Regions from separate parts of the Ruegeria sp. BB1 genome, predicted to be linked through region 1. Evidence: riboswitches for the same ligand, from Rfam matches in the RefSeq annotation. Region 1 holds a riboswitch; the other holds the start of a gene.
What was found. A riboswitch is a leader RNA that binds a small molecule or an ion and turns the genes downstream of it on or off. The one in region 1 is predicted to bind thiamine pyrophosphate.
Positions count from the first base shown of each region.

Region 1 (10,104 bases):
AATGTTCGTGGCGAATGCGCTGGGCGGTGCCACGTTGGCCATGTTCACCTGGAACCCCCTGTTTCACGTCATCGATCAGTGCCGCGGTTTTCTTTTCCGCAATTATTTTCCTCGCAATACCAGCTGGGAATACGCGCTTTGGGTGGGGCTGATCCTGCTGCTGATCGGCTTGTTGGGAATTTTCTTCTCTCGTCAGCATGTGTCCCAAAGCTGGGAGGCGCGCCGCTAACCTGCCACACGCAGCGTCAGGTTGATCCGACCACCCTTGGGCAACAGTTTTGATGATCCGAACCGGATGCGGTCGACGCCGTGATAGGTCAGCCGGGCGGGCCCGCCCATGATCACCACATCACCCGAGTTCAACCAGATGGATTCGGTCTTGCCGCCCCGTGTCTGGTTGCCGATGCGGAACAGGGCATCATCCCCCAGTGAGATCGACAGGACCGGCCAGGAAAAATCGGCCTCGTCCTTGTCCTGATGCAATCCCATCCGGGCCCCTTCGCCGTAGTAGTTGATCAAACAGCAATCAGGATCACGGTCCGCACTGGCAAGGTCGCGCCAGATACCAAGAATCTGCTCCGGGATCGCGGGCCAAACCGCGCCTTTGGGGTGTTGCGCCTGATATCTGTACCCCGTCTTGTCGGTGACCCAGCCCAGTGACCCGGCCGACGTCATACGCACGGACATTTCCTTACCCGATGGCGTGACCGGCCGGAACAAAGGGGCGGATTTCAGAATCGGCCGCAGGCTGTCGATCAGCCGCTCCTGCGCGGGCCCGTCCAGCCAGGCTTTCCTGATATCAAAACCGCGTAAAAGCAGCCGCGCCATCCGAGAATCCCCGATCCTTGCCAAAACCTTGCCAAAAAGGCCACAGATTCCCGAAAACCTGCGTTTTACAACGCTTGCAGGCCTCTGATCCCGCCCTTATATACGCCGGGACGCGCGATGGTGTAGGGCTGTTGCGCACATCAGATCGGGGCCGGGTGCCATAACGGGTTCGGACCTCGGGACATCGCCTTGAAGAGAAAGGGATTGAACATATGGGAAAAGTAATCGGGATTGACCTCGGAACCACCAACTCGTGTGTGGCCATCATGGACGGCTCGCAGCCGAAGGTCATCGAAAACGCCGAAGGGGCGCGGACCACGCCCTCGATCGTCGCCTTCACCGAAGATGAGCGACTGGTCGGTCAGCCTGCAAAACGCCAGGCGGTCACCAACCCCGACAACACGATCTTTGGTGTTAAGCGTCTGATCGGTCGTCGTGTGGATGATGCAGAAGTCGAAAAAGACAAGAAAATGGTGCCGTACGCCATCGTCGATGGCGGCAATGGCGACGCGTGGGTGGAAGCCCGCGGTGAAAAGTACTCCCCAAGCCAGATCTCGGCCTTCACTCTGGGCAAGATGAAGGAAACCGCCGAGAGCTATCTGGGTGAGGAAGTCACGCAAGCCGTGATCACCGTTCCTGCATATTTCAACGACGCACAGCGTCAGGCCACCAAAGACGCCGGTAAAATCGCCGGTCTGGAAGTGCTGCGGATCATCAACGAACCGACAGCGGCTGCGCTGGCCTATGGTCTGGACAAAGAAGAAACTCAAACCATCGCGGTCTATGACCTTGGTGGCGGTACTTTCGACGTGACCATTCTGGAAATCGACGACGGCCTGTTCGAGGTCAAATCGACCAACGGTGACACCTTCCTAGGTGGTGAAGACTTTGACATGCGCATCGTCAACTACCTGGCGGATGAGTTCAAAAAGGAACACGGTGTCGACCTGTCGCAAGACAAGATGGCGCTGCAGCGTCTGAAAGAAGCTGCTGAGAAAGCCAAGATTGAGCTGTCTTCGACTTCGCAAACCGAAATCAACCAGCCGTTCATCTCGATGGGTTCGAACGGTCAGCCGCTGCACATGGTCATGAAACTGACCCGTGCCAAGCTGGAATCGTTGGTTTCGGACCTGATCAAAAAGTCGATGAAGCCCTGCCAGGCCGCACTGAAAGACGCTGGTCTGTCGGCTGGCGACATTGACGAGGTTGTTCTGGTCGGTGGTATGACCCGGATGCCGAAAGTGATCGAAGAGGTCACCAAGTTCTTCGGGAAAGAGCCGCACAAGGGTGTGAACCCGGACGAAGTGGTTGCCATGGGCGCCGCCATTCAGGCCGGTGTTCTGCAGGGCGACGTCAAAGACGTAGTTCTGCTGGACGTGACCCCGCTGTCGCTGGGGATTGAGACGCTGGGTGGGGTGTTCACCCGTCTGATCGACCGCAACACCACGATCCCGACCAAAAAGTCTCAGGTCTTCTCGACCGCCGAGGACAACCAGAACGCCGTAACCATCCGCGTGTTCCAGGGTGAGCGTGAAATGGCTGCGGACAACAAGATCCTGGGTCAGTTCAACCTCGAAGATATCCCGCCTGCACCGCGCGGCATGCCTCAGATCGAGGTGACTTTTGATATCGACGCCAACGGCATTGTCTCGGTTTCGGCCAAGGACAAAGGCACTGGCAAAGAGCAGAAGATCACCATCCAGGCCTCGGGCGGTCTGTCGGATGAAGACATCGACAAGATGGTCAAGGACGCCGAAGAGAACGCGGAAGCCGACAAGGAACGCCGCGAGCTGGTAGACGCCAAGAACCAGGCGGAAAGCCTCATCCACTCGACCGAAAAGTCGATGGAAGAGCATGCCGACAAAGTCGACCCGACCACCATCGAAGCCATCGAGCTGGCAATTGCCGCGCTGAAGGACGAGCTGGAGACCGAGAATGCCGACAAGATCAAGTCGGGCATCCAGAACGTCACCGAAGCGGCCATGAAGCTGGGCGAAGCCATCTACAAGGCGCAAGCCGAAGAAGGTGAGGATGAACCTGCGGCGGCAGATGCTGCGCCGGGTGAGGACGACATTGTTGACGCCGAGTTCGAAGATCTGGACGACGACAAGCGTAACTAACGGGTAACCGGGCCAATGTGGGCCGGTCCGGTTGCCGGGCCGGCCCAAATACGTTGAGGCTGAAGGAAATACTGATGTCAAAACGCGACTACTACGATGTGCTCGGCGTATCAAAGGGCGCATCAGCGGATGAAATCAAAAAGGGTTTTCGCAAGAAAGCCAAAGAGTTGCATCCCGATCGCAACAAAGACAACCCGGATGCCGAGTCGCAGTTCAAAGAAGCCAACGAGGCTTATGATGTTCTGCGCGACGCCGACAAAAAGGCCGCCTATGATCGCTTTGGTCACGCCGCCTTTGAAAACGGTATGGGCGGTGGTGGTGGCCGTCCCGGTGGCGGCTTTGGTCAGGGTGATTTCTCCAGCGCGTTCTCAGACGTGTTCGACGATCTGTTCGGCGATTTCATGGGCGGTCAGCGTGGCGGCCCCGGTGGCGGGCGCCGTGCGGCGCGCGGATCGGACCTGCGCTATAACCTGCGCGTGACGCTGGAAGAGGCGTTCGCGGGCCTGCAGAAAACCATCAGTGTTCCTGCTGCCGTGGCCTGTTCGGCCTGTGACGGTTCGGGTGCAGAAGGCGGAGTGGAGCCAACCACCTGTCCAACCTGTTCGGGCATGGGCAAGGTGCGTGCACAGCAGGGTTTCTTTACCGTCGAACGATCCTGCCCGACCTGTTCGGGTCTGGGTCAGATCATCAAGAACCCCTGTAAAGCCTGTGGCGGTGCAGGCCGCGTGGAAAAAGAGCGTGCGCTGTCCGTCAACATCCCCGCCGGTGTCGAGACCGGAACCCGCATCCGCCTGGCGGGTGAGGGTGAAGCTGGGATGCGCGGTGGCCCTCCGGGTGATCTGTATATCTTTGTCGAAGTGTCGGATCATAAGCTGTTCGAACGTGACAGTGTGAACCTGTATTGCCGCGTTCCGGTCAGCATGGCCAAGGCCGCGCTGGGCGGCTCGATCGAAGTGCCAACCATCGATGGTGGCCGTGGCCGTGTGCAAATACCAGCAGGCAGCCAATCGGGCCGCCAGATGCGCCTGCGCGGTAAAGGCATGCCTGCCCTGCGCGGTGGTGGTGTGGGCGACATGTTCATCGAACTGGCGGTGGAAACGCCGGTCAATCTGACCAGTCGCCAAAAAGAACTGCTGAAAGAGTTTGACGATTTGGGTGAGGATAACCACCCGGAATCAAAAAGCTTTTTCTCATCCGTCAAATCCTTTTGGGATGGGATGAAGGGCTAAGATCACTCCACCAAGCTGCCAAAAGGCCGATCCCCTTGGGTCGGCTTTTTTCGTTTTATAGGTCCAGTTTGTCCATGAACTTCGCGAAAATTGGCCCTTGAATCCCTTCGCATCCCCTGAGATTGTCGCGCCAACCGTTGGGGTGCCCTGATCAAGGGGCTGAGAGGCGTGAATGCGCTAACCCATCGAACCTGATCCGGGCAATACCGGCGTAGGGAACGGTCTACACACACAGACGTTTTCCACGCTGCGTTGCCCCCTGATGATGGAGCAACGATATGGCGCATATTGCCCTGACAATTGCGGGCTCGGACAGTGGCGGTGGGGCCGGGATTCAGGCGGATCTCAAGGCGATGTCTGCGTTGGGCGTGTATGGGGCCAGCGTGATCACGGCAGTCACGGCGCAGAACACGCGGGCTGTGACCGCAGTGCATGGCATACCGCTCAACGTAGTGGCCGCTCAGATCGAGGCGGTGCTGACCGACCTGGATGTGAGCGCGATCAAGATCGGCATGCTTGCGACCCCTGAAATTATTCAAACCGTTGCCGGGGCCATCGCTGGGTTTGATGGCCCCGTCGTTTTGGACCCGGTGATGATCTCCAAATCTGGCGATGCCTTGCTGGCACAGGATGCGGTTCGCACCCTGCGTGATGTTCTTGTGCCCCAAGCGACCATGCTTACCCCGAACTTACCCGAGGCCGCTTGTTTGCTGGGCACCTCGGACGCCGAATCCCCCGATCAGATGATCGCGCAGGGGATGGCGCTGTGCGGGCTGGGGGCGCGGTCGGTATTGATGAAAGGCGGACATGGGCGCGGCGACGTTTGCCACGACGTCTTGCTTGATCCTTCGGGAGTTGTGGCAGAATTCACCGCCCCCCGGTGCGATACGCGCAACACGCATGGCACCGGTTGCACCCTGTCGTCTTCGATAGCAGCCGGGCTGGCGCGAGGGCTGGGCCTGACCGATGCGGTCGCGCAGGCGCATGAGTATCTGCAAGGGGCCATTGCTAAAGCTGACGGTCTGATGGTCGGACAGGGGCATGGCCCGGTTCATCATTTCCATCGGGTCTGGCCCGCGTGACGGTCTGGTCGGTCATAGGGGCCGGTGTGGCCGGGCTGGCAGCAGCCAGCGAGCTAGTGTCGCGCGGGGCCAAGGTTCAGATCTTTGATCCCAGTGGTCCACCTGGCCCGCATGGGTGTTCTTGGTGGGCTGGCGGTATGCTGGCCCCATGGTGCGAGTTTGAAAACGCCGAAGAACCGGTGTTGCGGTTGGGAAAGGCTGCGTTCGAGTGGTGGTCTACGCGTACTCGGGTGGAACAACGTGGCACGCTGGTTGTTGCCAACCCGCGTGATCTGCCGGATTTGCGTCGGTTCGCCCGTCGGACCGGGGGGTATACCGAGATTAGTCCGGCTGAAGTTGCCAATTTAGAGCCTGATTTAACCAGTTTCACCAACGGTCTGCATTTCACGGATGAGGCTCATCTGAACCCACGACAGGCGCTGCGGGATCTGCACCGCCAATTGCTGGACCAAGGGGTAGTCTTCCACCGGAAACTGGCCCCGACCCAGCTGGAGAATGTAATCGATTGCCGCGGTCTACACGCGCGTGAGGTTTTGCACGACCTGCGCGGCGTCAAGGGAGAGATGTTGGTGATCCGCTGCCCGGACGTGACCCTGACGCGACCTGTACGTCTACTGCATCCAAGGATGCCGCTGTACATCGTGCCGCGTGGGGATGGTGTCTACATGCTGGGCGCAACGATGATCGAAAGCGAAGACAGCAGCCGTATCACGGCCCGATCCATGCTGGAACTGCTCAGTGCCGCCTATGCGCTGAACCCCGCCTTTGGCGAGGCCGAGGTGCTTGAGATCGGTGTCGATCTGCGCCCGGCTTTTCCCGACAACCTGCCCCGCATCCGGCGGCTGGGGCATACGATTTATGCCAACGGACTGTACCGCCATGGCTATCTGCTGGCCCCAGCGCTGGCGCAGGGAGTGGCCGATCTGGCGTTGGACAACGAACATTCGGAGATGGTCGATGAAGATCGTGCTTAATGGTGAATCGCGCGAGGTGCGCGCCGAAATCCTCTCGGACCTGTTGGTCGAATGCGGGTTCTCTGGACGGGTGGCGACAGCTGTAAACGAAGACTTTGTGCCCTCGGGGCTGCGCATTGCTCAAAAGTTGACCGATGGCGACCGGGTTGAAGTCGTCGCGCCGATGCAGGGAGGCTGAGGATGAAAAGCTTTTATGGGACCCAACTTCCCAACTCATTGATGCTGGGCACGGCGCAGTACCCCAGCCCCGCCATTCTGGAACAGGCGTTTCGCGAGAGCGGCGCGGGTGTTGCCACAGTTTCCTTGCGCCGTGAATCCGGGGCTGGGCAGACCTTCTGGCAGATGATCCGCGAGCTGGGCGCGCTGATCCTGCCAAACACCGCTGGTTGCCACACGGTCAAAGAAGCCGTAACCACCGCCCATATGGCGCGTGAGGTGTTTGAAACTAATTGGATCAAGCTGGAATTGATCGGCCACACTGACAGTTTGCAGCCAGATGTGTTTCAACTGGTCGAGGCCGCGCGCATACTGACCGAGGACGGGTTTCAGGTTTTCCCCTACACCACCGACGACCTGATCGTGGGCGAGCGTCTGCTGGCCGCCGGGTGCGAGGTGCTGATGCCTTGGGGTGCACCCATCGGGTCGGGGCGCGGGCTGAACAATGAATTTGCTCTACGCGCGATGCGGGCCGAGTTCCCCAATGTTCCATTGGTTGTGGATGCCGGGATCGGCCTGCCCAGTCACGCTTCGCAGGCGATGGAGTTGGGTTATGACGCCGTTCTGCTGAATACCGCTGTCGCTCGTGCTGGAAACCCTGTGGCCATGGCCCGCGCGATGATACTGGCGATTGAGGCCGGGCAACTGGCGCATCAAGCCGACCCGATCGAGGCGCGCGATATGGCCGAACCGTCAACTCCGGTAATCGGAAAGGCCTTCTTATCATGATGTTAGGCCGATTTTATCCGATCTTCGACCACTCTGATTGGTTGCGCCGGATGCTGCCCCTGGGTGTGAAGCTGGTGCAACTGCGGATTAAGGATCAGCTTGATGTGGTCATACGGGAACAGATCGCCCAATCGTTGGAACTATGCCGTGCCCACGGCACCGTGCTGGTGGTCAATGATCATTGGCAGGCGGCTATCGACGCTGGTTGTGAGTGGATTCATCTCGGGCAAGAGGATCTGGACGAGGCCGATCTAAAAGCCATCCGCAAGGCGGGGCTGAAACTGGGTGTCTCCACCCACGATGATGATGAATTAGAGCGAGTCCTGACCATGGACCCGGATTATGTGGCTTTGGGCCCGGTCTATCCGACGATCCTGAAAAAAATGAAATGGGAACAGCAGGGCCTGCCACGCGTCACCGAATGGAAGGCGCGGGTGGGGGATATCCCTCTGGTCGCGATTGGCGGCATGAGCGTTGAGCGGGCGCCGGGGGTCTTGCAGGCGGGGGCCGACATCGTCTCGGTCGTCACGGACATCACGCTGAATTCCGATCCAGAAACCCGCGTTCGCGAATGGATCGAGGTCACGAGATGAGCCGCTATGCCCGCCAGATGATCCTGCCCGAGGTTGGGCCGGCAGGCCAGACCCGCCTGTCAGCAGCGCGGGTTCTGGTGGTGGGCGCGGGCGGGTTAGCCGCCCCGGTCTTACCCTTGTTGGCCGGGGCCGGGGTTGGGCATATAACCATCCTGGACCGGGATCAGATCGCGCTATCGAACCTGCATCGGCAGACATTGTTCGCTGAATCCGACTGTGGGCGCGCCAAGGCCAAAGTCGCCGCAGAACGCTGCCGGGCGTTGAATGGTGACATCACCGTAGTGGCCGGGAATCAGGCTCTAACAAACCAGAATGTGTTAAATTTTGTTCGCAGCTCTGACATTGTTCTGGACTGCGCGGACAGTTATGCGGCCAGCTATATCTTGTCGGATACTTGTTTGTTGCAGGGCAAGCCGCTGATCAGCGCATCCGTGTTGGGGCTGACCGGCTATGTCGGTGGGTTTTGTGCTGGCGCGCCGTCCTTGCGTGCGGTGTTCCCGGATGCACCGGATAGCGGCGCGAGCTGTGCAACGGCCGGCGTGCTGGGCCCTGTCGTTGGGGTAATAGGTGCCTTGCAGGCGCAAATGGCGCTGGGCGTGATCCTTGGCCTGGACCCCTCGCCTTTGGGACAGTTGGTACAGTTTGACGCCCGCACGCTGCGCAGCACCACATTCCGATTTGACGGCGCACCGGAACCGGCGCACCACTTTCGATTTCTTTCCGCCAGCCAATTGACCGAAGATGATGTGATCATTGAACTGCGCACCCGGGACGAGGCCCCCGAGCCTCTTCACAGCAGGGCACGTCGGGACATTGTTGAATCCCTGAAAACAGAGCCTAACAAAGGAAAAAGACTTGCGCTTTGTTGCTCTAGCGGATTGCGCGCATGGCGGGCGGCTGAGCAAATTCAATCGGATTGGTCCGGTGAGATTGTCCTGGTTGCAGCCTCAACTACATGAGTGAATTGATAAACGAGGTAGGTGGAAACCGGTGACTATCGACCAAAGGGGTCTAAGGTCGTTTGGGCGCGTTAACCTTTCGGAAACCGATTCTGCGCAAATCTGAACGCATGACTCAGGACGCCTTTGCCGAAGCCCCGATGCTGTTTGAAAGTGACGAAGCCCCGGTGGCGCCCCTGCCCTCGGGGCGATTGCCGTCCTATATCAAAGACCACCGGAAACGCCTGCGGGAACGGTTCATGTCAGGTGGATCGGCGGCGATGCCGGATTATGAGCTGTTGGAACTGGTGCTGTTCCGTTCAATCCCGCGGCAGGATGTAAAGCCGCTGGCACGGGCGCTGATGGACACGTTTGGGGATTTCAACCGGGTTCTGACCGCGCCCGAGGAACGGCTGCGTCAGATCAAGGGCGTTGGTGACACGGTGATCACCGATTTGAAGATACTTGAGGCCTGCGCCCATCGCATGGCCCGCGCGCGGGTGATGCAGCGGCACGTGATTTCAGGTTGGGATGCACTGCTGGACTATTGTCACACCACGATGGCCCATCGCGAGACGGAGCAGTTCCGGGTGTTCTATCTGGATCGCAAGAACGTGCTAATCGCGGATGAGGAACAGGCCAAGGGCACCGTCGATCACGTACCTGTCTATCCGCGCGAGGTTGCGAAACGGGCGTTGGAATTGAATGCGTCAGCCTTGATCCTGGTACACAATCACCCTTCGGGCGATCCGACCCCGTCGCAATCAGATATCGACATGACCAACCGGATACAGGACGCATGTCTGGCCCTGGGGCTGACGCTGCATGATCATCTGATCATCGGCAAATCGAATGAACTGAGCTTTCGGTCGCAGGGATATCTGTAGCGAGTTACTGAACCCAGATCTCGACCCGGCGGTTGATCTTTCGGCCCCATTCGGTGTCGTCGCAAGCCATCGGCATCGCCTCACCAAACGCATCGACTTGCAATTCAACACTATCGGGAATGGCAGTTTCCACCGCCGCCAACACCGCATTGCGCACGGTTTTGGCGCGCAGCAAGGCGATCCGCTTATTTGCAGTCGCGGCTCCGTCGCCGTCGCTGAAACCAACGAACACCAGCTTGCGCGCATTCAGCGTCCCGGCCTCAAGCTGTTGGGCCAAATGCTGGATGTTCGACCGTGATTGTGCGTCGGGGCGGGACGAGCCTGCCTCGAACCTGACCGATAGCGACAGCCGGGACATGGGTCTGAGGGTATCGACCATACGCTGCAATTCCTCCAACCCAACCTCGGGGCCACCCGAGGCCACCGCATTGGCCAGACGATCGCCCTGCAGTCCGATCCGCATCATCTCGGGTTCCTGATCGACAAAACCCGCATTGCGGATCGCCTT
Region 1 covers NZ_JBQFVB010000003.1:226,770-236,873, reverse strand. Annotated here, with positions in the region: gene ACR0AL_RS10530 (ABC transporter permease) at 1-229, shown strand, start outside; gene ACR0AL_RS10525 (alpha-ketoglutarate-dependent dioxygenase AlkB family protein) at 226-828, opposite strand; gene dnaK (molecular chaperone DnaK) at 1,041-2,948, shown strand; gene dnaJ (molecular chaperone DnaJ) at 3,023-4,177, shown strand; TPP riboswitch at 4,306-4,412, shown strand; gene thiD (bifunctional hydroxymethylpyrimidine kinase/phosphomethylpyrimidine kinase) at 4,456-5,259, shown strand; gene ACR0AL_RS10505 (FAD-dependent oxidoreductase) at 5,256-6,233, shown strand; gene thiS (sulfur carrier protein ThiS) at 6,217-6,411, shown strand; gene ACR0AL_RS10495 (thiazole synthase) at 6,414-7,178, shown strand; gene ACR0AL_RS10490 (thiamine phosphate synthase) at 7,175-7,771, shown strand; gene ACR0AL_RS10485 (HesA/MoeB/ThiF family protein) at 7,768-8,730, shown strand; gene radC (RadC family protein) at 8,841-9,596, shown strand; gene ACR0AL_RS10475 (phosphate ABC transporter substrate-binding/OmpA family protein) at 9,601-10,104, opposite strand, start outside.

Region 2 (10,104 bases), on a different contig from region 1:
TCCTATGTGCCGCTGACAGAGGAAGAGGTGCGCCGCGCGCGCCGCGCATATCTGGCGAATGTCAGCTACTTTGACAGCAAGATCGGCGAACTGGTTCAAACGCTCGAAGAGATTGGGGAGCTGGACAACACAATCGTGATCGTCACGGCAGATCACGGCGACATGCTGGGCGAACGTGGGCTGTGGTACAAGATGAATTTCTTTGAACATTCGGCCCGCGTGCCGTTGGTCATGGCGGGACCTGGCGTGGCGGTTGGGACAGCGCGAAACGCTGTGTCGCTCGTGGATATGTTGCCGACGTTTATTGAGATCGCTGGCGGTAGTGAAAGCATGATCGGCGAACCTATAGATGGCCGAAGCCTTATGCCCTTGGCGCGGGGCGAGGACGACCCCGTTGATGAGGCAATCGGCGAGTATTGCGCTGAAATGACGGGCTTTCCCGTCATCATGATCCGGCGTGGTTCATTGAAATACATCCACTGCGATAGCGATCCACCACAGCTGTATGATCTGAGCGTTGATCCGTTGGAGACAAGAAATCTGGCCTCCGACCTCAGTTACAATGAGGCCGCTCAAGCCTTTGCTGATGAAGTTGCCGCGCGGTGGGATGGCAAGGCATTGCGTACAAAGATTATTGCAACCCAAAAATCCCGCCGCGCGCTGCATGCCGCGATGGAAGCAGGCGCAAGTGTGCCTTGGGACTACAACCCACCATCCGACGCGAGCAAGCAATATGTGCGTAACGATATGGATTGGACCATTGCAGCCAAGCGTTACCGTTATCCCCCATTGAAGGACCAATACCAATGATGCTGAATGGAAAAATTGCCCTCGTTACAGGGGCAAGGGGTGGAATCGGACGTGCGATTGTGGCGCGTTTCGTCAAAGAAGGTGCGACAGTTTTCGCCGCAGACCTGACGCTCGAAGGGTCACTGGACAGGCATGACGATGACGGCAGCCACTTTGTAAAGCTCGACGTAACACAGGAGGCGGACGCAATCGCCGCGATGGATCAGGTCCGCAACGCTCATGGCAAGCTTGACGTCTTGGTGAACGCGGCAGGGATCGAGATTGAAAAGACGGTCGAAGACACCACGCTGGAGGAATGGAACCAAAGCTTTGCGGTGAATTCCACGGGTACTTTTCTAACCTCAAAATACGCCATTCCATTGATGCGCGAAGCCGCGAAATCTGGCAACAGCGCTAGCTTGATCAACTTTGGGTCTTACGATGGGTTCATCGCTGACCCCGGCCTTGCCGCTTATTGTGCAACCAAGGGGGCGGTGCATGCGCTAACCCGGGCAATGGCCTGCGACCATGGCCCTGAGGGTATCCGCGTCAATGCGATCTGCCCCGGCTATATTGATACTCCGATGCTGCAGAGTTTCTTCAACGGTGACGGATCTGGCGGCGGGGGGGGCAACATCGAAACACTTCAAAAAGCTGTCCGAGACGTGCACCCGATGCGTACCTACGGAACGCCAACGGACATTGCCAATCTGGTCAATTGGCTGGCCAGCGACGAGGCGCGCTATGCCTCTGGTCAGCTTTGGGTTTTGGACGGGGGGCTGTCTGCGCAAGTGCAACAGATGAAATTGTAATGCCCAAGTCAGTCATCATCACCTGTGCGCCAACGGGCGGCATTCACACGCCGTCAATGTCGCCCCACCTGCCGATCACACCTGCCGAAATTGCAACAGCAAGCATTGAAGCGGCAGAGGCTGGCGCGTCTATCATCCATCTGCACGCGCGACATCCCGAGACCGGCAAGCCAGATCCCAGACCTGAATTGTTTCAGCAATTTCTGCCTGTGATCAAACAATCCACTGACGCGGTGGTGAATGTCTCAACCGGCGGCGGATTGGGCATGTCGATGGACGAACGTCTGTTGGCCGCGACTTCGACGAGCCCGGAAATGGCCTCGCTCAATATGGGCAGCATGAACTTTGGCATCTTCCCGATGCTTCAGAAATACACGGAATTTCAGCACGATTGGGAACGTCCATTCCTTGAGATGACGGAAGACTTCATTTTTCCCAACACGTTCAAGACCATTCGATATGCGATTGAGAAACTGGGGGGTGATCATGGCACCAAGTTTGAGTTTGAATGCTATGATCTGGGCCATCTCTACAACGTCAAATGGTTCGTGGATCAAGGGCTTATCAAACCGCCGTTCTTCATCCAGATGGTCTTTGGCATTTTAGGAGGCGTTGGCGCTGACCCCGATCATCTGACCCATATGCACAATACGGCGGACAAACTTTTTGGCGCTGAAAACTATGAATGGTCTGTACTGGCAGCAGGGCGGCACCAAATGCCTTTCGCTACACAAAGCGCAATGCGCGGTGGCAACCTGCGTGTCGGGCTCGAAGACAGTCTCTTTATCGGCAAGGGAGAGCTTGCCACATCGAATGCCGAGCAAGTGAGCCGCATTCGCACAATCATCGAAAATCTGGGCCTTTCAGTTGCGACACCGGCAGAAGCACGCGAACGCCTCGCACTAAAAGGCGGCGATCGGGTTGGGTTTTAGAGAGGATTACATGCAGACAAAGATGTTAATCAATGGCGAAATGGTTGAAGGGGGCGGAGCGCCGATCTTTGTCGTGAACCCAGCCACGGGCGAAGAGATTTGCAAGATCAATTCCGCGACGTCCGAACAGGCAAGCGCTGCGGCCGCAGGGGCCCACGAAGCCTTTGAGACATTTGGCCAGACCAGCCCTGCAGAACGTTCTGAGCTTTTGACCAATATCGCAACTGTCTTGGAAGAGCATGTCGAGGAACTGGCAGAGCTGGAAAGCTTGGATGCCGGTAAGCCCTGGCCCTCGGCTTTGGATGACGAAATGCCGTTGACGCTGGACACATTCAAGTTCTTTGCCGGTGCGGCGCGCACGATGTCTGCCGTTGCTGCGGGCGAATATGTGGCCGGTCATACCAGCATGATCCGCAAAGATCCGGTTGGCCCCGTAGCCGCGATTGCGCCATGGAACTATCCGCTGATGATGGCGGCCTGGAAACTGGCAGCGCCATTGGCAGCTGGCTGCCCGGTCACGCTGAAGCCCTCGCAGCTGACGCCGCTTTCCACGCTGAAAGCCGCCGAGCTGATCGCAGGTGTTGCGCCCAAAGGGGTGGTAAACGTGCTGCACGGCCCCGGTCGTGAGATTGGCGAGCAGATGATCAACGATCCACGGACCGAGGCGATCTCGATCACGGGTTCCAACGCGACGGGTTCTGCCGCGATGGCTGCAGCCTCTCGTCAAATCCGCCATGTGCATCTGGAACTGGGCGGGAAAGCCCCGGTCATTGTTTTTGACGATGCTGATATCGATGCGGTTGCCGAAACTGTGCGCTATGGTTCGTTCTTCAACGCCGGTCAGGATTGTGCACAGCCCTGCCGTTTGCTTGTCGCTGATGAGGTTTATGACAAGGTCGTTGCCGCCGTTGTTGATCAGGTCAGCCAGATCAAAGTTGGGGCTCAAAAGGCCGAAGGCACCGAAATGGGGCCGATCATCTCGGCCGCGCAACGCAACGCTGTAGCGGGGTTTGTCGACCGAGCGCGCGATAACTGCGACGTTGTATTGGGAGGCAACATGATCGACGGACCAGGTTTCTTTTATGAACCCACCGTGCTGATCAATGTGGCGCATGATGCCGAGGTATTCTGCAAAGAGATCTTCGGTCCTGTCGTGACCATCTCGCGGTTTGGCGACGAAGAAGAGGCGCTCAAGGTGGCAAATGCAGGCCCGTTTGGTTTGGCCTCATCCGTCTGGACCAACAATACCGGTCGCGCGATGCGGATGTCTTCGAAGTTGCGCTATGGCTTTACGTGGGTGAACACGCATGGTGTTGCCACGCCTGAAATGCCTTGGGCCGCGATGAAGAGCTCTGGCACTGGTTGTGATATGTCGGTCTACGCCTTGGACGCTTATACCGCCGTGCGCCATGTGATGGTCGCGCACTGATGCGGTTGGCTGGCAAACTCGCTTTCGTTACAGGCGGCAGGCAGGGCATTGGGCGCGCTATCGTAGAGGCCTTCATGGCCGAGGGTGCGGACGTTATCACCTGTGGTCGGGGACCAAAGCCGGATGGTTTGAGTACTGATTGGATATCTTTGGATGTGTCAGATGCCGCCGCCGTTGGCGAAGCTGCGCAAAAGCTGGGTGTATTGGACGTCATCGTAAACAACGCTGGCGTCCAGGTTGAAAAGACTGTTGTGGACAGCACTGATGCCGATTGGGATTTGGTTATGGGAGCGAATGCAAAGGGCGTTTTCAATGTCTGCCGGGCACTCATTCCGCAAATGCAGGAGGGTGGCTCCATTATCAACATCGGGTCGATCTCGGGCAATGTCGCGGACCCGTCGATGGCACTCTATAATGCGTCAAAGTCTTTTGTGCACGGGCTCACCAGGTCCATCGCGGTGGATCACGGACCGGCAATTCGCTGCAATGCGATCTGTCCGGGCTGGATTGAAACCGGCATGCTAGATGCAGGGTTTGACCTTGCCCAAGACCCTCAGAAAGCGAAGACCGACGCATTGGCACGGCACGCGGTCAAACGCTTTGGCAAACCTGCTGACATAGCAGCAATGGCTTTGTGGTTGGCCTCTGACGATGCATCGTTTGCAACGGGCCAATTGTTTACTGTTGACGGTGGCATGACAGCGGCCTCTCCTCTCAATCCGGGGTTGTTCTGATGTCTCAGATTGAAAGAACCGCCATTCTTGGAGCCGGTGTGATCGGGGCAAGCTGGGCCGCATTGTTCCTCGCCTCGGGCCGGAATGTAACTGTCTTTGATCCTGACGAAAACGCTGAGAACGCCGTGCGATCCTACGTTGAAAACGCATGGCCTGCGCTGGAAGACCTAGGCCTAACTGAGCGAGCGACACCTGACGCCATCACCTTTGTGGCGACCGCTGCCGAGGCCGTCACAGAGGCGCAATTCGTTCAGGAAAACGCGCCTGAGCGGTTGCCCATCAAACATGCAATCTATGCGGAGATTGAGCCCGCGCTGGCTGCTGACGCAATTGTCTCCAGCTCGACATCGGGTCTGACGCTCGAAGCGCTCCAAGAAGGGTGGCGCGATCCCGCGCCGCTTATTCTTGGCCACCCCTTCAACCCGCCGCATCTGATCCCGCTGGTGGAACTGACAGCGAATAAGGCCACCGGATCAGACATTCTGGACCGCACAGAAGCGTTCTACAATGATATCGGGAAAGTCACGATCCGCATCAAGAAAGGCATGCCGGGGCATGTAGCCAACCGGTTGCAGGCCGCAGTTTGGCGAGAGGCCGTTCATATGGCCGTTGAAGGTGTTGCCAGCGTCAAAGACATAGACAAAGCGATGTGGGCCGGACCGGGATTGCGTTGGGCCGCAATGGGGCCAACCACTCTTTTTCACTTGGGCGCGGGCGCAGGCGGTTTGCAGGCTTTTTGTGACCACTTCAAAGACACGTTCAACAGCTGGTGGGACGATCTGGGTGATCCACGCTTAGACGATGATGTGATCAGAAAACTGGTCGATGAAATGACAGCGCATACACACGGGCAAAGCACCGATGAACTCTCAGCGCAGCGTGATGAGATGCTCACAGCTATGCAGAAGGCTACGAGACACCTTCGGACCTAATGTCAGGCTTGAACATTGGCCAGGCGCGAAACTCGAACGGCACACGACCTTCGATGCGATCAGCAGTGGGCGTCAGGCCGAAGCGGTTGCGGTAAGCGCGGCTGAAATGCACTTGACCGTTGAACCCCGACGCCTCTGCAATCTCGCTGAATTTCAGCTCGGTTTGCGTGACGAGGCCACGCGCTCGATCAAGGCGGATATCTCGGTAGTATTCGACGGGTGACTTTTGGACATACTGTCGGAACAATCGGCCCAGTTGCCGCTGCGAAACGCCTAGCTGTTGAGATATAGCGGGAATTGACAACGTGGTCTCCAAATGCGCTTCCATAAGGTCGATCGCATCCCGGACAACGCCAGATGTGACATACCCAAGCGGTTCCACATCCTTGGGGTTTTGTGACCGACCTTCCCCACGCACATCATGGTGAAACAGATACCGCGCTGAGGCGTTCGCGATGCTTTCGCCAGCTACGGAATGGACAAATCTCAAGCCAAGGTCGGTTGCCGCTGATCCTCCACAACATGTGAAGATCTTGCCATCTGTTACAAACATGTTCTCAGATACCGTCGTGTCCGGTGCAATTTCGGCGAAGGCATCGATGTGCTCATAATGGACCGTCGCAGTTTTGCCCTTTAGCAATCCAGCCTGCGCGAGCACAATTGCACCCGTATCCAACCCACCAACTATTGCACCGCCTGCATCCCATTTTTGAAGAGCCGCCTTGAACTGGCGTGTCCCGTGGCGTTCAGGCGTCCAGCTTGTGCTTACGAGAACGAGCCAAGGCTTGCCCCTGACCACGGTTGCCAAAGGGGCAGTATCAACCACCAGGCCGCTGCTGGATTCGATGTGACCACCAACCTCCGAAACATAGGTCCAGGAAAACCGCACCAATCCTGACAGGTAATTCGCAGTTCTAAAAGGATCGATGAAAGATGTCGTTGCCGAAACGTTGAAATGCGGGCTCACCAAAACTACGATGCCTAACGTTTGATCAATTGATTTCGCCATGGCTGATTTTGTAAAGTATGGTCCAAAAATATCAAATCGATTTCTTTTCTTTCATTTGTTTGGTGTCTTTTGGAGCTCCAAAACCAACAGCTTGCCGGGGACAGAAAGCAGTCCTGCGGTAGTTTAGAAGCACCACAAGCAGACCTTGGCGCAAATTTGACGAAGGCCCGCTTCGTCCGCAAACTGTAAATTCACCCATCTTTTGATTGCGCACTTGCAGCGAATGTCCGTAATGTCGAGCCGCACTGCAGAATGCTGAACGACCGACTAAAGTCCGGTAAGGGCCGGAAGTGATCAGGGCAGGGCACTTAGTCGCTCAACATTGTTCAGCACAAAACCTTACGCTGTGAAGCTTTCGGTCTGCGAGTTGTGTCCGCTCTCGGAAGTTCCCAATGCGCGTCGCAGTCGACGATCGTATTGCTGCAGTCTGAGACAAGCTTGATAAGTCCAAGTCAGCGAAATCCACCAAAATGCATGAAAATCTTAAGTCGTTGAATTATGGGGAAGACAAGTCTCATTAATTACGTACTCCGACAATTCTCCCTCAACGGAGGCAATATTTCTATAATACGTCTTATGTTAAATAACAGCGTTTAACTTACCGTCGATGTGCGGAGTATCTGTCGAATAGGTCGGCCCGCACATCAGATAGCGACCGTATTTCTGGTGACGTGCTGCACCGAACGGAAGGTCCCGGCCGTTCGAGAAAATCTGAAACAAATGAATTTTGGTGCTTGTTTAAGCCGTGAACCTCAAGCTAAACCACCTGTACGCAGGGGAGTCCCACCAAGGGGACTGAGAGGCTGACGGGGCAATGCCCGGCGACGCGACCCTTTGAACCTGACCCAGTTGATACTGGCGTAGGAAGCTAGGGCGCGCAGGCCACAATACCGGGCAAGCGCACTCCGAACAGGGGCTGTCTGCCTTCTCGTTTCCCCAAGCCAAAACTCATCTGGTGTCTTTTTAAGTTGAACTGCTTGAGGAGCACCAACATGAACGTCCCTAACCTCAAAATCACCGCCGGTGAACTGCCCGCATCGCGCAAGATCTATGTAAACGGCACAGTGCACCCGGATGTGCGCGTGCCAATGCGTGAAATTTCGGTCCACCCCACGGCGGGGGAGCCACCCTTGCCCGTGTATGACAGTTCAGGGCCGTATACCGATCCGCAGGTGATGACGGACATTCGGCAAGGTCTGGCGCCGCTGCGTCGCAAGTGGATTGAGGCTCGAGCAGATGTCGAAGAATATGATGGACGTGAGATCAAACCGGAAGACAACGGTTTTGTCGAAGGTGATCGGCTAACGCCCGAGTTCCCTGTGCGCCCGCGCCCTCTGCGCGCCAAGGATGGAAAGGCTGTGACGCAACTGGCCTATGCTCGCGCCGGCATCGTCACCCCGGAAATGGAATTCATCGCCATCCGTGAAAACCAACTGCGCGAGGCTGTCGTTGAACAGCGCGACGGCAATGATTGGGGTGCAAACATCCCTGATTATGTGACCCCGGAATTCGTGCGGGACGAGGTCGCCGCTGGTCGCGCCATTATCCCTGCGAATATCAACCACCCTGAAAGCGAACCGATGATCATCGGGCGTAATTTCCTGGTCAAGATCAACGCCAATATGGGTACCTCGGCTGTGACCTCTTCGATGGAAGAAGAGGTCGATAAAATGGTCTGGTCGATCCGTTGGGGTGCTGATACCGTCATGGACCTGTCGACCGGCCGCAACATCCACAACACCCGTGAATGGATCATCCGCAACAGCCCGGTGCCGATTGGCACCGTGCCGTTGTATCAAGCGCTGGAAAAGGTCAACGGCATTGCCGAGGACCTGACATGGGAAGTGTTCCGTGACACGCTGATCGAACAGGCCGAACAAGGCGTCGACTATTTCACCATCCATGCAGGCGTGCGCCTGCATATGGTACCGATGACGGTAAAACGGGTTACCGGTATTGTGTCGCGCGGTGGGTCGATCATGGCCAAGTGGTGCTTGCATCACCACAAGGAAAGCTTCCTCTATGAGCATTTCGACGAAATCTGCGACATCTGCCGGGCCTATGATGTGTCGTTCAGCCTAGGCGACGGTCTGCGTCCCGGCTCTATCGCCGACGCTAATGACGAGGCACAATTTGCCGAGCTTGAGACGCTGGGTGAGCTGACCAAAATCGCGTGGGCCAAGGATTGTCAGGTGATGATCGAAGGCCCCGGACACGTAGCCATGCACAAGATCAAAGAAAACATGGACAAGCAATTGGAGTGTTGCCACGAGGCGCCCTTTTACACGCTTGGCCCCCTGACCACCGATATCGCGCCGGGCTATGACCACATCACCAGCGGCATTGGTGCTGCGATGATTGGCTGGTTTGGTTGTGCGATGCTCTGCTATGTCACGCCTAAAGAACATCTGGGGCTGCCGGACCGGGATGATGTGAAAACTGGGGTTATTACTTATAAGATCGCCGCTCACGCCGCTGATTTGGCCAAAGGTCTGCCGGGCGCGCAACGTCGTGACGATGCGCTGTCCCGCGCCAGGTTCGAGTTCCGCTGGGAAGATCAGTTCAACCTGTCGCTGGACCCGGAAACGGCGCGGGAATTCCACGACCAAACCTTGCCCAAACAAGCGCATAAGGTGGCGCATTTCTGTTCCATGTGCGGGCCGAAATTCTGCTCGATGCGGATCAGCCACGACATTCGAACTGAAGCGCAGAAAGAGGGGATGGAGGCGATGGCCGCCAAATTCCGTGAAGGCGGCGACCTTTACATGCCCGTGAAAGACTAAACACCGCGGCGGAGCCGATCCTTTCGGCTCCGCACGCTCTTGCATTGAAGGGAAACTACTCTCAGGGCAATAGATCGGATACTTTGCTGAACCCAGTCAAATCGAAGCCAAATGAAATTGGCTCTCCGACCCTGTTTTTAGCGTCGATCTGCAATTGATTACCTGCCCGCATCGCAGACATCCATTCCTGGGAAACTGGCGAACGGGCAAAACAACCTTGTGCCTCGCATGTCAGGAACTCCAGACGGGCGACCTCGGCATCATCCACCTTTGCAACCAGCCCTTCCGAGAACAAAAGACCGAATGGCAGGGTCAGCACGGTCTCAGTCTCGTCCTTACCTGCAGCCTTTATAAATGCGATGGACGTAAGCCTTTGGTTGTTTTCGGTCAAAACGATGCTTTGGGTCATTTCGCAGATCAACTCGGACCCAACGGCCCGATTGCTGCAATTGACCGACCATGGCGGCGCTGCGCCTTCCTGCGCAGCAAGGGGAGTTGCCAATCCCAATGTGACCCCCAAAGCGCTTATCCAAGTTTTCATCCTGCTGTCCCTCATCGATTAGAATTGTAGTCCAAGGCCAAGACCTACCTGCAGAGCCCTGGTTGAGTCTCCGAACAAATGATCGAGGCTCAGATTGACAAAGCTGCTGTCATCCAGCGCAAACAGCCCCAACCGGGCCGAGA
Region 2 covers NZ_JBQFVB010000015.1:16,552-26,655, forward strand. Annotated here, with positions in the region: gene betC (choline-sulfatase) at 1-810, shown strand, start outside; gene ACR0AL_RS20655 (SDR family NAD(P)-dependent oxidoreductase) at 810-1,601, shown strand; gene kce (3,5-dioxohexanoate:acetyl-CoA acetone transferase) at 1,601-2,533, shown strand; gene ACR0AL_RS20665 (aminobutyraldehyde dehydrogenase) at 2,544-3,962, shown strand; gene ACR0AL_RS20670 (SDR family NAD(P)-dependent oxidoreductase) at 3,962-4,696, shown strand; gene ACR0AL_RS20675 (3-hydroxyacyl-CoA dehydrogenase NAD-binding domain-containing protein) at 4,696-5,628, shown strand; gene ACR0AL_RS20680 (GlxA family transcriptional regulator) at 5,606-6,454, opposite strand; TPP riboswitch at 7,402-7,521, shown strand; gene thiC (phosphomethylpyrimidine synthase ThiC) at 7,630-9,420, shown strand; gene ACR0AL_RS20690 (invasion associated locus B family protein) at 9,482-9,961, opposite strand; gene ACR0AL_RS20695 (hypothetical protein) at 9,980-10,104, opposite strand, start outside.
Region 2: it holds a riboswitch for thiamine pyrophosphate, as region 1 does, so the genes downstream of both, thiC (phosphomethylpyrimidine synthase ThiC) here and thiD (bifunctional hydroxymethylpyrimidine kinase/phosphomethylpyrimidine kinase) in region 1, are expected to answer to the same signal.